DNA from 3 places in the Mesobacillus sp. MER 48 genome. Region 2 is predicted to be linked to each of the others. Evidence: riboswitches for the same ligand, from Rfam matches in the RefSeq annotation. Region 2 holds a riboswitch; each other region holds the start of a gene.

Region 1 (4,949 bases), on a different contig from region 2:
GCATTGGAAAAAGCAAATATTAGTGCTGATTCCGTCGATGAAGTCATCATGGGAAATGTCCTTCAAGCCGGGCTTGGTCAAAATCCGGCACGCCAGGCTGCCATGAGAGCAGGACTTCCAGAGACATGCCCATCCATGACAATCAATAAACTATGCGGCTCAGGTTTGAAGGCCGTTCACCTGGCATATCAGGCAATTGCAGCAGGTGAAGCCGATATCGTTGTCGCTGGCGGAATGGAGAATATGAGCCAGGCGCCTTTCGTTCTCAAAGGTGCGCGTGAAGGCTTCAAAATGGGCGACCAAAAACTCGTTGATACATTGCTTGGCGATGGACTCGTATGTGCATTTAATGACTACCATATGGGTATTACTGCCGAAAACCTTGCCGAAAAATATGAAATCTCGCGCAATGAACAGGACGCTTTCGCAGTCAAGAGCCAGAATCGGGCAGAAGCAGCGATCACTTCCGGACGCTTCAAGGATGAAATCGTCCCTGTAGAAGTGAAACAGCGTAAAGGCGATCCTATTATTGTCAATCAGGATGAGCATCCTAAATTCGGCAGCACTCTTGAAAAGATTGGCAAGTTACGGCCTGCGTTCAAGAAAGACGGAACCGTAACCGCAGCCAATGCTTCTGGAATCAATGATGGCGCAGCTGCAGTTGTGGTGATGAGTGGCAAAAAAGCAAAAGAACTAGGAGTTACTCCACTTGTAACCATCAAGGCGAATGCTTCTGCGGGCGTTGATCCATCCATCATGGGTATTGGGCCTGTTAGCGCTGTTAAGAAAGCCCTTAAGAAAGCGGAAATGGAGTTAACGGATATCGATTTAGTAGAGGCGAATGAGGCATTTGCGGCACAGGCTCTTTCCGTCATGAAGGAACTTGGCATGAGCGAGGAGAATGTAAATGTCAACGGCGGTGCCATTGCGCTTGGCCACCCAATTGGAGCAAGCGGAGCAAGAATTCTAGTCACACTCATCCACGAACTTAAGAAACGAGAACAAAAATACGGACTGGCCACCCTCTGCATAGGCGGCGGAATGGGTGTCGCAACGATCATCGAAAATGTTTAATCAATAGAAAAAGCCTGTGGTCCGCACCACAGGCTTTCATATTTTAGTAGTTATCAAACTACATAATCTTCAGTTAATTTACTGCATGCATTTGATAGATTCTCAAGGCATTCCCTTCTTAGCCTCTCGTCACAGATGAAATCATTCCGAAGCTCTTCTTCCAGCTTCATTTGTATCTGCTGAATTTCTTCCTGGAACCTTTCCCTTTTTTCAACATCTGTTAAATGAAACTCTATCTCCCGTTCAAAGTACTCTACCGTCCCAAACAATACAGTCAACGTTTCCTCCACCTTCCATTCTATTTTTCAAAAATCCTTTTTCCTAAAAACAAAACCTGCCAAAAGGATTATTTTCACTCGTCCTGTCAAGATACTTAAGTTTTATTTATCCTTTCTCACACTCGGCAAACGTGAAATTCAGTTCTTTTTGCATGATTGTGCAGAATGGACCAGGAAGAATAAAAAAAACCCTCCAAAAAAGACGGCGGATTTCCTTTGGCAAACAGTCAACCAATACCATTCACCGATATGTTCTATACTCATCCGATCTTTTATTGGCAACCCGACTATCCTAGCAGCATGGCCTTAGACTCGTGGCTTTGCGTCCTCACCTTTCGATAAGTTTGCCTTTTTCAGTTCTACTTAAAATATAAAACTTTAGAACCATACTTTCAACAAAATTCGCCAATTAATTACAAAGATGAGTCTAATTTCCTATAACTTTGTGATCGCATGAAAGATAGACAACCCTTTCAGGCGCCAACTTTGATTAGCGCATTGTTTTCACAATGTAATATCCCAGCAATCTCTATGTAAAGTTCAGTTGCTAGAATAAAAGGAAGAAGCTTTATTACAGGCGAATGGCAGGAGGATCCTTATGGAACAGCATGTTAAAAAGTCGCTAGATGAATGGAAAGCAGAAATTGAAGAGATTCTTAAAGAAATAGATGCGGAGTATGACGAAGTTAAAAATGAGCTTAAAGTGTATACATATAAATTCAACATCACGAAGCAGGTTGTCCAGTCAACAGTGAATCCGGACCTGAACAGGAAGATTCGCGAATTGTATCATCAGCCATTTGAGGAGAAATTCAATGATTTGAAAGAGTATATCAAGGAGTTGGAAGAAAAAAAGCGGGTCTTCCAGATGTTCACCGATAAAATCGACAAAGTGACAGACAAAGAGGATGCGCCACAGTTAGCTATTGCGCAAACTGAATAAAAAGGAAAGCCTGGCTTTTGGTTGAAAATCTTAGCCAGGCCTTTTTTGTGCTTATTCCTTCCACCATGAATCAAACATGGACGCTGGAACATGCCGTTTATGCTCTGAAGCAAGATATCTGCCCTCAATTTTGGCAGCTGCTGCTTCGTCGATCTGCTTTCCTTCAAGATAATCATCGATTACTTCATAGCTGACGCCAAGTTCGGTTTCATCAGATTGAAGCGGCTTGTTGTCTAAAAGGTCAGCGGTAGGCTCTTTCAGATACAGTCTCGATTCTGCATTCAATGCTTTGAGCAGTTCCCTGCCCTGGCGCTTGTTCAAGCCGGTAAGCGGCAGCAGGTCAGCTCCTCCATCCCCGTATTTTGTGAAAAATCCGGTTACTGCTTCAGCAGCATGGTCTGTCCCAATCACCAGCAAGCCGTCCTGCCCGCCGATAGCATATTGGGTGATCATCCGGATCCTTGCCTTTGCATTTCCTTTGTTAAAGTCTGTCATCTTCTCGCCAATCGCTTCCTCGAACTGGGTATTGAAGGTGTCGACAGCAGGCTGGATATTGAAGGTGATCGTTTGATCCGGCTTGATGAATTCCAGTGCTTTCTGAGCATCATCCTCATCTTTTTGCACCGCATAAGGAAGTCTGACAGCGACGAATTTGGCATCCTTGCCTTCTGACCGCAATTCCTCCGCAGCCATTTGCGCAAGTTTCCCCGCCAGAGTGGAATCCTGGCCGCCGCTGATGCCTAGAACGAACCCTTTCGCCCTTGATGTAAGCAAATATTCCTTCAAAAAATCGATTCTTTTCCTGATTTCTTGCTGGGGATCAATTTGCGGCTGCACATTCAAATCTTCAATTATCTGCTTTTGCAAGCTCATGATAACCCTCCTAATTCACGAAAAACTATTCAAAAAAGAGCATATCCCTTCTAAAGTCCAAAGTCCAGATTTTCGTCAGAAAACCTAACATCCCAATACCAAAAATGCTCATGTTTATTTTACCCATTACCATGGTGGACGTAACATTTTGTCTGCCATGATTTTTTTGCTAGACTATAAACCATAGTATTAACGCGAATTAAATTGGAGGCATTCATAATGGCAACCCATGAAAAGTTCAAAGGCTATTTCGGTACCTATACAAAAGGCAACAGCGAGGGGATCTATTCTTTCACATTGGATGCGGCAAATGGAAAAATCCTTGATGTGGAACCAGCTGCAGCTCTGGAAAACCCTACTTACCTGACAATCAGCGATGACAACCGCTTCCTTTATGCAGTCGCAAAAGAAGGTGATTCCGGAGGAGTTGCAGGCTTCAACATTCTTGACTCCGGAAAATTATCTTTCATCGATTCACAGCTTGCTCCAGGAGCATCTCCCTGCCATGTGAGCGTGAACCCGGAAAACACTCTGCTTTTATCCGCTAATTACCATAAAGGGACTGCAGATTCTTATCTGCTGAACGCTGAAACCGGCAGTATTGAAAATGTGTTATCAAGCGTGGTCCATGAGGGTTCAGGACCGGATGAGCGGCAGGAAAAAGCGCACACGCATTATGCCGGCTTCACTCCTGACGGGAAATATGCGGCAGTGATCGACCTTGGCATCGACCAACTGATCACCTACACCCTGGACAACGGTCAGCTGATTGAAAAGAGTGTATTGAATATTGCACCAGGAAGCGGTCCAAGACATCTTGTTTTCCATCCAAACAACACAATTGCCTATCTGATGACAGAATTCAGCTCTGAGGTGCTTGTCTTAAAATACAATGTTGAAGATGGAAGCTTTGAACAACTTCAGGCAATCACAACCTTGCCAGCAGACTTCACCGAAAACAATCAGGGAAGTGCCATCCATATTTCTTCTGACGGAAACTACATCTACGCTGCCAATCGCGGCCATGACAGTATTGCCGTTTTCAAGGTGGATCCAGAAAGCTTCAAGCTCACCTTTGTTGAACACACTTCAACTGAAGGCAATTGGCCAAGGGATTTTATGCTTGACCCAAGCGAGAAATTCCTGATTGCCGCCAACCAGAATTCCAGCAATGTCACGCTTTATTCTCGTAACACAGAAACAGGCAGATTGACATTATTACAGTCTGATGTGCAAGTCCCGGACCCTGTCTGCGTAAAATTTTTACATTACTAAGGATCGTTCCATAAACAGCCGATACCATGAAAAACAGGCAGGTGCACTTAGCAGCACCTGCCTGTTTTTCTATTTGTCGCTCGGGAAGCTGACACCCATTTGCAATCTGGCTTCATCAAGGATTTTCATGGTGATCCTTGAGTTTTCAAGCGAATTGTTTACCGACTCCAGCTTTCCTTGCTGGATCAATGTAATGAATTCCTCTGCTTCATAAAACATATTATCCTCAAGCTGTTTTACTGACAGATCTTCACTGCTTCCATCACGGTAAAGGATTTCTACGTTTGTAGGAGTGCTGATTTTATCAATCCTGATGCAGCCGTTCTCACCGTGTATTTCAGAAGGGAGTGTTGAATCAGTGATTTTCGAAAACATGATGACAGCATCCATTTCATCATACTTCAAAATCAGGCTTCCTTCCCCATCAACTCCTGACTCAAGTATGTAGCCATTTGCCTGGATAGACTTTGGCTCTCCAAACAAGACAACGAGCGGATAAATGCAGT
Region 2 (4,949 bases):
GTCAGTCTACTGGGACCTATACGGCAGTCCTGGACCATGATGGGGAAATGACTGTCGCTTTAGCCGAGATGTCAGTCTATGATTCTATCACTCCAGCATTCATCGATCCCAAATGGGGTTATTTTGCTTCAGCGGATTTCATCATGCTGGACACCAATTTTCCGGCAGATGTGCTGGAGCGGATTATCGAGCGATGCCGCAAGGAAAACATCGAGCTTTGTATCACACCTGTTTCATCGCCGAAAGCGAGGAAATTGCCTGACAACCTGCTGGGGGTTACCTGGCTGATTGCCAATAAGGAGGAAGCGGAAGCGATTTCGGGCATCACAATTGAAAACGAAGGCGACTTTTTCAGGGCTGCAGAGATCATCATACATAAAGGTGTCGAAAAGGTTGTCATCAGCCGCGGAGATAAAGGATTGATCTATTTTACAAGAAAAGGTGAAGCTGGAGTCCTGATTCCCCCAGCGATCTCTGTCATCGATGTGACTGGAGCGGGTGATTCGCTCGTCGCCGGGATCATCTATGCCCATCTTAATGGAATCCCGACTGAGGATGCCTGTAAGATCGGGATGGCCTGTTCGATTATTACCTTGCAGTCGATCGAAACAGTGAACCCCATCTTGAATAATAAACAGTTACTCGAAACTTTCAAACAAAACTTTAAATAAGCGAGGTACAACATGCTGGAGAAGTGGCTTGATTTTTCACAGGAAGTAATAGAAGCGAAGAACGCGGGCAGACCGATCGTTGCTCTGGAATCTACGATTATATCACATGGGATGCCTTATCCACAGAATGTCCAGACAGCAAGGGAGGTAGAGCAGATCATCCGTGATAATGGGGCGGTTCCTGCAACCATTGCCATTCTTGATGGTAAAATTAAGATCGGGCTCTCGGATGAAGAACTGAAGTACCTGGGCAAAAGCAAGAATGTAGAAAAAACCAGCAGACGGGACCTCGCGTATCTGTTATCAACCGGTAAAAATGGAGCAACAACAGTGGCAGCCACAATGATCTGCGCAGAACTGGCAAATCTAGAGGTATTTGTGACAGGAGGAATTGGCGGTGTACATCGTGAAGCGGGAACAACGATGGATATTTCTGCCGACCTGCAAGAACTGGCAAAAACAAATGTAGCAGTAGTATGTGCAGGCGCCAAGTCGATTCTGGACCTGGGATTGACTCTAGAGTATCTTGAAACCCATGGTGTACCTGTTGTAGGCTATGGTACCGATTCATTGCCAGCGTTCTATACACGGACGAGCCCGTATAATGTAAACTTCCGCCTCGATACTCCCGAGGCTGTCGCGGATATGATCAAAACTAAATGGGATCTTGGGCTCAATGGTGGAATCGTCGTTGCCAATCCGATCCCTGAAGGTGATGCAATGGAAGAAAGTTTCATAGCTGACGTGATCGAAAAAGCACTGGCAGAAGCGAAGAAAAAGCATATAGACGGCAAGCATTTGACCCCATTCCTGCTGGGTAAGGTTAAAGAACTGACCGAGGGAAAGAGCCTTGTTGCTAATATCGCGCTTGTCAAAAATAACGCCAGGGTGGGAGCGAAGATTGCCGCCAGCCTTTCCAAACAGAGAATCAGCCATTAAGGCTGTTTTTTTTTGGTATTTTGGTCTAAGATGCATTCTTAATTTGTATTTTATAATACTCGCTACTTTTCTTTATCAATACGGTTCTTGAATTTCATGAAATCAAGGTAATAAGAAAAATCTTCTTTGCTGATCCCATTTTTTATTGCTTCGTCAACAAGTCCGATCCATTCCTCATCAACGGGGATCGAATCAATCCTTTTTGTTTGCTGGCCCATCAGGTTCTCCACAGACGTATCCAGATTGTGGGCAAGTCGTGATAAAACCTGGAGCGAAGGATTTTCTTGAATGCCTCTTTCGATATAACTTAGGTATGACTTGGAAACATTCGCTTTTTGAGAAAGTTCAGTAATAGAATAGTTTCTTTCCAATCTTAATCTTTTAATCTTCTCTCCAACCTTCATCTAGTTATCTCCTTAAAATCAACTATATTCATTATAACGAACAAATAGATTCTTTAAAAAATACGAAATAGTATGAGAATGGAAGGAATTTCTTAAAAAAGAACGATTATTGTTCTTTTTTAAGAAAATTTGCCTTATTATGGACTTTTTCAAAAATGGTTCCTCTGAACTATACTCGAATGGAGTGTAGTAGTACCGAGTTAAGGAGGCAAATGGCAATGTACAGAAAAAACTGCGATCGATGCAATCGTCCCTCGTTTAGCAGCAGTGAACAGGGTGAATGGCTATGTCCGGTGTGTGGCAATGATTTAACAAGGTACCCGTTTTTCAATGCCATCAGCCTTGAAAAAGTAGTCCTAAAGCATCGCGGGAAAAGGCAAACCTATCCAAAAACTTCACAGTCCAAAGGCTTATCTTCAGATTTATGGGGGTGAATGTAAAAAAAGAGTTCAACATTTAAGGATAGGATGCGACAAAAAATACTAGTAAAAAGATTTAAATTTTCAGAAAAATAATGTTTTAATCTATAAATTTGTAATTGTTTGGAAGAAAAAGAAGGATAGTTCCAGAAATTCGCCGACAAATATTTACATGTTAAATATATAGAACAAGGTACAATGACATTGGGAGTAAACGATTAAGCAAAAAGGTACAGATAAAGGCAAACTGGTTGAAAAACCAGGACGCAAAGTCACGGATCTAAGGTGCAAAAGTACTATGATGGCCGGGCCGCCTGGGATACTAACTGTATTTTGGGGGGAAGAACTTGATTAAAGAACAGGTAATTTTCGAAGAATTGGATACAGAATGGATGCAGCTGATCATGGAAGCATTGGAGATGGGAATAAATAAAGAAGAAATCAGGAAATTTTTAATGACCAATAGGCAGGAGTAAAGGATACATAAAGATAATCGTTATATACTCGGGCAGCTCCTTACAGAGGTGCTTTTTATTTTACAAAAAAGGGACAGCGAAATGGCTGTCCCTTGTGATTATTTATTATTGAGTTTCCATTTGTTGAACTCGAGAAATTCACGGAACTGGTCTTTGCTGATTCCGGAATCCATTGCTTCTTTCACAAGATTAACCCAGTCAGAATCAATATTTTCTTTATCGACTTGTTCATGGATCAATTGATCAACCGGGACATTCAGGACTCCAGCGATCTTCTCAAGAAATTGAATTGAAGGATTCGTTTGCAGATTCCGTTCCAAAGAGCTTAAATAGGACTTTGCGACGCCAGCTTGCTCAGCCAACTCGGATAGGGACATTCTTTTCTCTTGTCGAAGTTTTTTGACGCGTTCACCAATCACAGTATCCACACACCTTGTCAATTTATAGTTATATCATAACAAATCTGATAAAATAGTTCCATATTAAGAACACCTTACAGAACAATTATAAACAATCTTCTCAATTTTTGTGGTGTTTTTTTTAATAAAAGGTTGGGAAAAAAATAGTCTCTATAGTTATCGGCGGTTAACGGTGAATTTTTATAAAAAGTAAACAGGATAGTCTATAATATTCTTTTATTCGAAAAAAAGGTAAAATGGTAGCAATCAGACAAGGTACGGGTGATGATATGCAGAAAAAGTATTTATTGATCTATGAAGAAATCGCCAAACAAATCCAGGAGGGGCATTACCACGCCAAAACAATTTTGCCATCTGAAAATGAATTTGCCGAAATGTATCAGACATCACGCGAAACAATTCGCAAAGCCCTGAATCTTCTCGCACAAAATGGCTTTATCCAAAAAATCCGCGGCAAAGGCTCACTCGTGCTCGATTTGAAAAGGCACCAGTTTCCGATTTCCGGGCTAATCAGTTTTAAAGAACTCGCGAAAAATATGGGCGGAAAAGCAAAGACGACTGTGGATGGGTTTGATCTCGAACAGGCAGGAGCGGATATCGCGAGGGAACTGAATGTTGACAATGATGAGATGGTCTGGAAGGTGAAGAGAGTCAGGCATATTGATGAAGAACGGGTCATCCTCGATAAGGATTTTATCGTCGAAAGGCATGTGCCAGGCCTGTCACGCCAAAAATGCGAGAATTCGATTTTTGAATATATTGAGCAGGAACTGGATAAAAAAATCAGTTTTGCCAAAAAGGAATTCACGGTTGAGGAACCGAGTGAAGAGGATCGGGAGCTTCTGGATATGGAAGGATTCCATGCGATTGTCATCGTGAAAAACTATATTTATTTCGATGATGCGACACTTTTCCAGTATACCGAGTCAAGGCATCGTCCCGACAAGTTCCGGTTCGTGGATTTCGCCAGACGTATGGATACACAGAATATATAAAAAAGAGCTGCCGTTGACAGGCCTGGGCGACCAGGCTGTCATTAGGCAGCTTTTATTAATGTTTCGGATATTTTCCGACTAGATGAATGGCACTGATGATCCGTTTATTGATCCAGGCCCTGTTCTCCTGAGTGTTTAGCTGTTCATAAACCATCTTTCGGCCATCTTCCGTAGTGACATAGTGGCTTGGAAGAGTGTTCAGGCTGATGGCGATGATATCATTACGGCACTTCTGGCAATTGCAGAAAGTCTGGTAATCGGGGCTCATCATCAACACATTGACAAGAGTCGAAACCACTTCCTCCATTACATTGATATAACCAAATTTCATGGTGCTCCTTCTCTCCCTAAAGATGTCCTAAATAAATTATAGACGAATTACGCAAATATAAAATCTTTTTTTTGCTTTAAACTTAAGATAGGTCTATTTACATAATTTTATTGTAAAAAGTGGAAGTGTTTATTGATGTTTTGTCCTCTCCAGACAGGGAAGATTTAATAGTGGAGAATTTATTAAAGGAGATGTTGAATCCATGGGTAAGAAAATTGCCTGTTTAATAACAGACTTATTTGAAGACGCAGAATATCTTGAGCCTTCTCGTGCATTTACAGAAGCCGGACATGAG
Region 3 (4,949 bases), on a different contig from region 2:
CGGAAAGGGAGAGATGGCGAAAGAATTCGAGGAGGCAGCCTTCGGAATGAAAGTGGGGGAAGTCAGTGCCCCGATAAAAACAGACTTTGGCTACCATATCATTAAAGTTGCCGATAAAAAAGCGGCAAAGACGGCGGTATTCGAGGATCATAAGAAAGAAATCAAGGAATCTTTATTCGACCAAAAAATCCAGACTGAATATCCAAACTGGCTTGAAAAGAAAAAGGCAGATTACAAAATTAAAAGAAATCTATAGTTTTGAAGGAACCTCTGCAGCTTTGCAGGGGTTTTTGTATTTTATTCTTGCAGAAGGAGTTTCTTATACGATAAAATGTTTACTTAAGGAAACTTTTTAGGGTAAATGCATATATTGTTAGGGTAAAGGGATTCTTGCATCTTGAAAGTTTACCAAAGGAAACATTTTAGTGTAAGACTATTTTTCGAACTGTTGAATGGATTCATTCAGGTAACAGACATAGACGATGAATTCCCGTTGGGTCAGCACAAATATCGATTTTAAAAGGAGAATATCAATGACAGAGGAGATTTTATTTGCTTTCGGTTTGACATTATTTGCAGGCCTTGCCACAGGAATTGGCAGTGTCCTTGCTTTTTTTACATCACGGACGAATACAAAATTCCTTTCGCTGGCTCTTGGATTTTCAGCCGGGGTCATGATCTATGTATCGATGATTGAAATCTTTGTCAAAGCCAAGGATGCTCTCGTTTCGGCGATGGGCGTGCAATTGGGAAACTGGGCGACCGTGGGCGGTTTTTTCGCGGGAATTGTATTGATTGCCTTAATTGATAAGTTCATACCGAAGCAGGGAAATCCTCATGAACTGAAGAAAGTTGAGGATATGAACATCTCCAATAAACCTTCCAACGACGCAGCTTTATTGAAAATGGGTACATTCACTGCGCTTGCGATTGGAATTCACAATTTTCCGGAGGGAATTGCAACCTTCACCTCCGCAATCCAGGATCCTGCATTAGGTGTTGCCATTGCGATTGCCATTGCCATCCATAACATTCCGGAGGGAATCGCCGTTTCCGTGCCAGTCTATTTCGCGACCGGAGATAAAAAGAAAGCTTTCAAGCTATCATTTTTGTCCGGGTTATCAGAGCCGATCGGCGCACTGGCGGCTTACCTGTTCCTGATGCCATTCTTGAACGATATTATGTTCGGCGTCATTTTTGCCGCGGTTGCCGGAATCATGGTCTTCATTTCACTTGATGAACTGTTGCCCGCCGCGAAAAAATACGATGAATCACACCTCGCGATTTATGGGTTGGTAGCCGGTATGGCGGTCATGGCTGTGAGTTTGTTGTTGTTTATATAAATAATTGCCATAAAAGCCAGCAAATCAGCTGGTTTTTATTATAGTTTTTTACATAAAAAGAAAATTTACCAAAAATTCATTGAAATCAAACTGTGACTAATATAGTATTAAACATGAGCAAAAAGTAACAAAAAACGACAAAAATTGTCAACGATAATGGCAAACACGACTAAAGTCGCGGACGCAAAGCCACGGGTCTAAGGCAGGAATGCTATGATAGCCGGGTTGCCGAATTGAAAAGAAACTTATCAGCTTCTTTTTGGCAACGGTACCCGTATGTATTGGGCGCGTTGACAGAAAGGAGTTTTTTTAGTTTATTTCAATAAAAACAGTGTGAGAGGAGAAGTTATGAAAACTCGAATATTAAATGTAGGATTAATTTTTTTCTTAATACTATCTTCATTAAGTCCGATATTTCCAAGCACGATCGCTACAGCAGAAGCCACTGGCCAGTTAAAAATAGAAGGCAGTTTAGCTGACTGGATATTTGACCAGCAAACAAACCAAATTTATGCCGTAACTGCAGAAGGAAATCTTCAAATTTTATCCGCTGCTACTTTGCAATTGGAAAAGTCAGTTTCATTGCAAGGCAGGCCTTCTGATATTAAAAAGGTAAACAACGAATTGTATATTGCATTGCCAGATACTAAGAAAATTGTTGTCTTCGATCTAACTACAACTGAAATTACAGAAGAATATATTACTACACTTGGTGCTCCGTATAGGATCGAAATTACCGGTGATAAGCTGTTTTATGTTGAGGAAGATCAAGATTCGCGTCTTTATGAATATAATCTTACTACTTTTCTAGATAAAGAGATTACTATCCAGGGAGATACATATTCTTCTTTCCATGAGCCAGACTTAATATTGAATAACGAAAAGGATACTTTATATATTGCTGAATCAGGCATATCAGGTTCGACAATTGAGGCGATATCAACCACTGATTATTCATTAAAGTCAGAAATGACATATGATGATAGCTATGGTTTTAGTTATCCAGAAAGAAATCTAATTCTTGATGGGAATGATATATTTTTCGCAGGCAGAAAGCTGGATTCACTTAATCTAGGTAATATTCACGGTTCATACCTTGAAGATCCAGAATCTGAAACTGCGGCTAAAATCCTCGGAACAGATGAGAATTTTGTATATACGAAATCAGGTGTTTTTAAAAGGGATACGTATCAAAAAGTTCATTCATTTTCCTTTAAGGTGGAAGAACTTTTAGTCGGGAATGGCGAGCTTTATTTGTACAATGTCACTGACGGCACAATCCAGAAATCAACTGCTTCTTTTACGGCTCCTGCAGCTCAATTCAATGAACCTGTAAACAATAAACTATCATTGCCACCCCTTCAAGATTGGGTAATGGATGAGGCGAACAAGAAGATATACGCAATTTCAAAGCATGATAATTTGCTGCTTTATATCAACTCTGAAACATTGGAAGTAGAACACGCCAGGTTCATTGGTTCAATGCCAACTGATATTGACCGTGTTGGAAATCAGTTGTACATTGCAAATTATGGTGGTACGAATATCTCTGTTACTGGCTTGAATCATGGGGATAGTATCAGTACAGTGACTACTACCCAGTCACCATACAATATTGCAACAGACGGAACAGATTTATATTATGTACCTGAAGATCAACATGTGAAAATCTATCATGTTGATTTAACAACACAGACAGAAAGTCAAGTAGGTTCAGACACATACTTTGAAGCTGATATTGAATTCGATTCTGTTAATAATCGTCTTTATTTAGGTGAATCAGGCAGTTCTGGATCAAATTTATACATCCTGAATCCCCAAGATGGTTCCGTGGTTGCGGAAGATGGCTTAGGATTTTCATATCCATCAAGGAAAGTCATTGTGGATAACAACGACATTTTTTATGCTGAGCACCAGTTAGGCAATCCTGGTATTGCCGAAAGGAAATGGAATTATCAGTTTGAGATATTGAATGTAAATGATTCCTATGTTTTTACTGAAGAGGGAATCTATAACCGGGCTGATCACCGCAAGGTCTATGGTTATCCTGAAGCTGCGGAAGTACAATTTATTGAAATGGATCAGGCAGGCCAAATATTCATCTATCTCTCTAACAAACAAGCATTATATCGATTCGAATCTCTCACCGCTTTAAAAGAGCAGCTAGTAAAAAATCTTCAGGTTGGATTCAATCCGGAAGATGCATTTCAGTTGAGTTGGGATACGGCAACAGGAGATGGATATTACCTTTACTCAAAAAAATCAACAGAAACATCATTTGATAAGCTGGACGACTCTTTAATAATAAATAACTCATATGTACTTACTGACATGCAATTGAAAAGTATGTACGGAGAAACCGTTACCTTTGGAGTTAAATCATTATTTGGAGGAGCCCATTCTCCTCAAATGAATACTGTTCCATTTACATTTGAAATACCAGTACCTGAAAATTTCACTGCAGATATGACAGAAGGAACACTTAACTTCAATTGGGATTCCGTAAGGTTAATGGATGGGTACAATCTTTACTACTACACAGAATCAGATCCAACCGTGAAGAAACTAAATGAGTCACTCGTTTCAACTAATTCATACAAACTAACAAGTGAGTTATTTAACCAGTGGAGCGGGGAAACAGTTTATTTTGCTGTCGCTTCATCAGTTAATGGGAAGGAATCAGACAAATCGAATGTTTTCGAATACAAATTTCCTATTTTGCCACCGGCGAATTTTACTGGAGAATTCTTTGAATTAGGGTTTTTGAGACTTGAGTGGGATGCAGTATCGAATATTGATGGATATAGCATCTATTATCATATGGACTCAAATCCTGCGCCGCAGAAATTGAATGAAGAACTTATTAAAGGAACCTCAGTTCTTATTCCGATAGAAAACTTCAAAAGCTGGGCAGGGAAGAAAATCTACTTTACTGCTACAGCAACCAAGAATAACGTTGAGTCTAAAAAATCGAATGTATATAGCTATGTTTTTAGTGGAGAAGAGCCTCCAGTTAAAGAAGATCCGATAGAAGTTCCTAAAGATCAAAATGGAGAAGAAAGTGGTACAACCGAAGAAATCGACACAGATCCCTCTGATTCGCAAGAAGACAAGGAAGATTCAGAAGGAAATACAGTGATAGAACATACTCGGACAATTATTATTCCTTCTCTTATTATTAAAGGTGATAATGTAACAGTTTCTGACAATATGGTTAAAAGATTGCCTAACGGTGGTATTCTGAAAATCAATTTAAAAGATGACACCACTTCTATTAAAAATGTTGTTTTTTCTGCAGAACAATTAGAAATCATCAAGAAGACAAATGCGACAGTTTCAATTGAAAAAGGATCAACGACTGTAAATATTCCTGCAGAGATTTTTGAAGGAATCAGTGAAGAAGTTTCGGTCAAAATTCATAAATTGAATACTTTGCCAAATGGAGAAAGTATCCCTGAGGCACTCAGCGAAATTTATGATTTTACGATTAATTACGGTACTGATGTATTAAGCCATTTTTCAAAACCAGTAACGCTTTCTTTCAAAATTGACCCTGAAAAGGTTAAGGATCCAAACCAGGTAAAAGTGTATTATTGGAATCCAGAA

The links. A riboswitch is a leader RNA that binds a small molecule or an ion and turns the genes downstream of it on or off. The one in region 2 is predicted to bind cyclic di-GMP.
Region 1: it holds a riboswitch for cyclic di-GMP, as region 2 does, so the genes downstream of both, M3593_RS18575 (hypothetical protein) here and M3593_RS15665 (anti-repressor SinI family protein) in region 2, are expected to answer to the same signal.
Region 3: it holds a riboswitch for cyclic di-GMP, as region 2 does, so the genes downstream of both, M3593_RS18740 (YncE family protein) here and M3593_RS15665 (anti-repressor SinI family protein) in region 2, are expected to answer to the same signal.

The regions. Positions count from the first base shown of each region.
Region 1 is NZ_JAMAUR010000006.1:80,764-85,712, reverse strand. It holds gene M3593_RS18580 (acetyl-CoA C-acetyltransferase) at 1-1,074, shown strand, start outside; gene M3593_RS18575 (hypothetical protein) at 1,128-1,352, opposite strand; cyclic di-GMP riboswitch class I at 1,627-1,711, opposite strand; gene M3593_RS18570 (hypothetical protein) at 1,951-2,295, shown strand; gene nadE (ammonia-dependent NAD(+) synthetase) at 2,347-3,168, opposite strand; gene M3593_RS18560 (lactonase family protein) at 3,388-4,443, shown strand; gene M3593_RS18555 (Gfo/Idh/MocA family protein) at 4,513-4,949, opposite strand, start outside.
Region 2 is NZ_JAMAUR010000004.1:169,205-174,153, forward strand. It holds gene M3593_RS15645 (carbohydrate kinase) at 1-671, shown strand, start outside; gene M3593_RS15650 (pseudouridine-5'-phosphate glycosidase) at 687-1,610, shown strand; gene M3593_RS15655 (helix-turn-helix domain-containing protein) at 1,673-2,014, opposite strand; gene M3593_RS15660 (hypothetical protein) at 2,233-2,448, shown strand; cyclic di-GMP riboswitch class I at 2,665-2,751, shown strand; gene M3593_RS15665 (anti-repressor SinI family protein) at 2,781-2,909, shown strand; gene M3593_RS15670 (helix-turn-helix domain-containing protein) at 3,008-3,328, opposite strand; gene treR (trehalose operon repressor) at 3,598-4,323, shown strand; gene M3593_RS15680 (late competence development ComFB family protein) at 4,379-4,654, opposite strand; gene M3593_RS15685 (type 1 glutamine amidotransferase domain-containing protein) at 4,857-4,949, shown strand, end outside.
Region 3 is NZ_JAMAUR010000006.1:113,912-118,860, forward strand. It holds gene M3593_RS18730 (peptidylprolyl isomerase) at 1-256, shown strand, start outside; gene zupT (zinc transporter ZupT) at 534-1,343, shown strand; cyclic di-GMP riboswitch class I at 1,492-1,576, shown strand; gene M3593_RS18740 (YncE family protein) at 1,692-4,949, shown strand, end outside.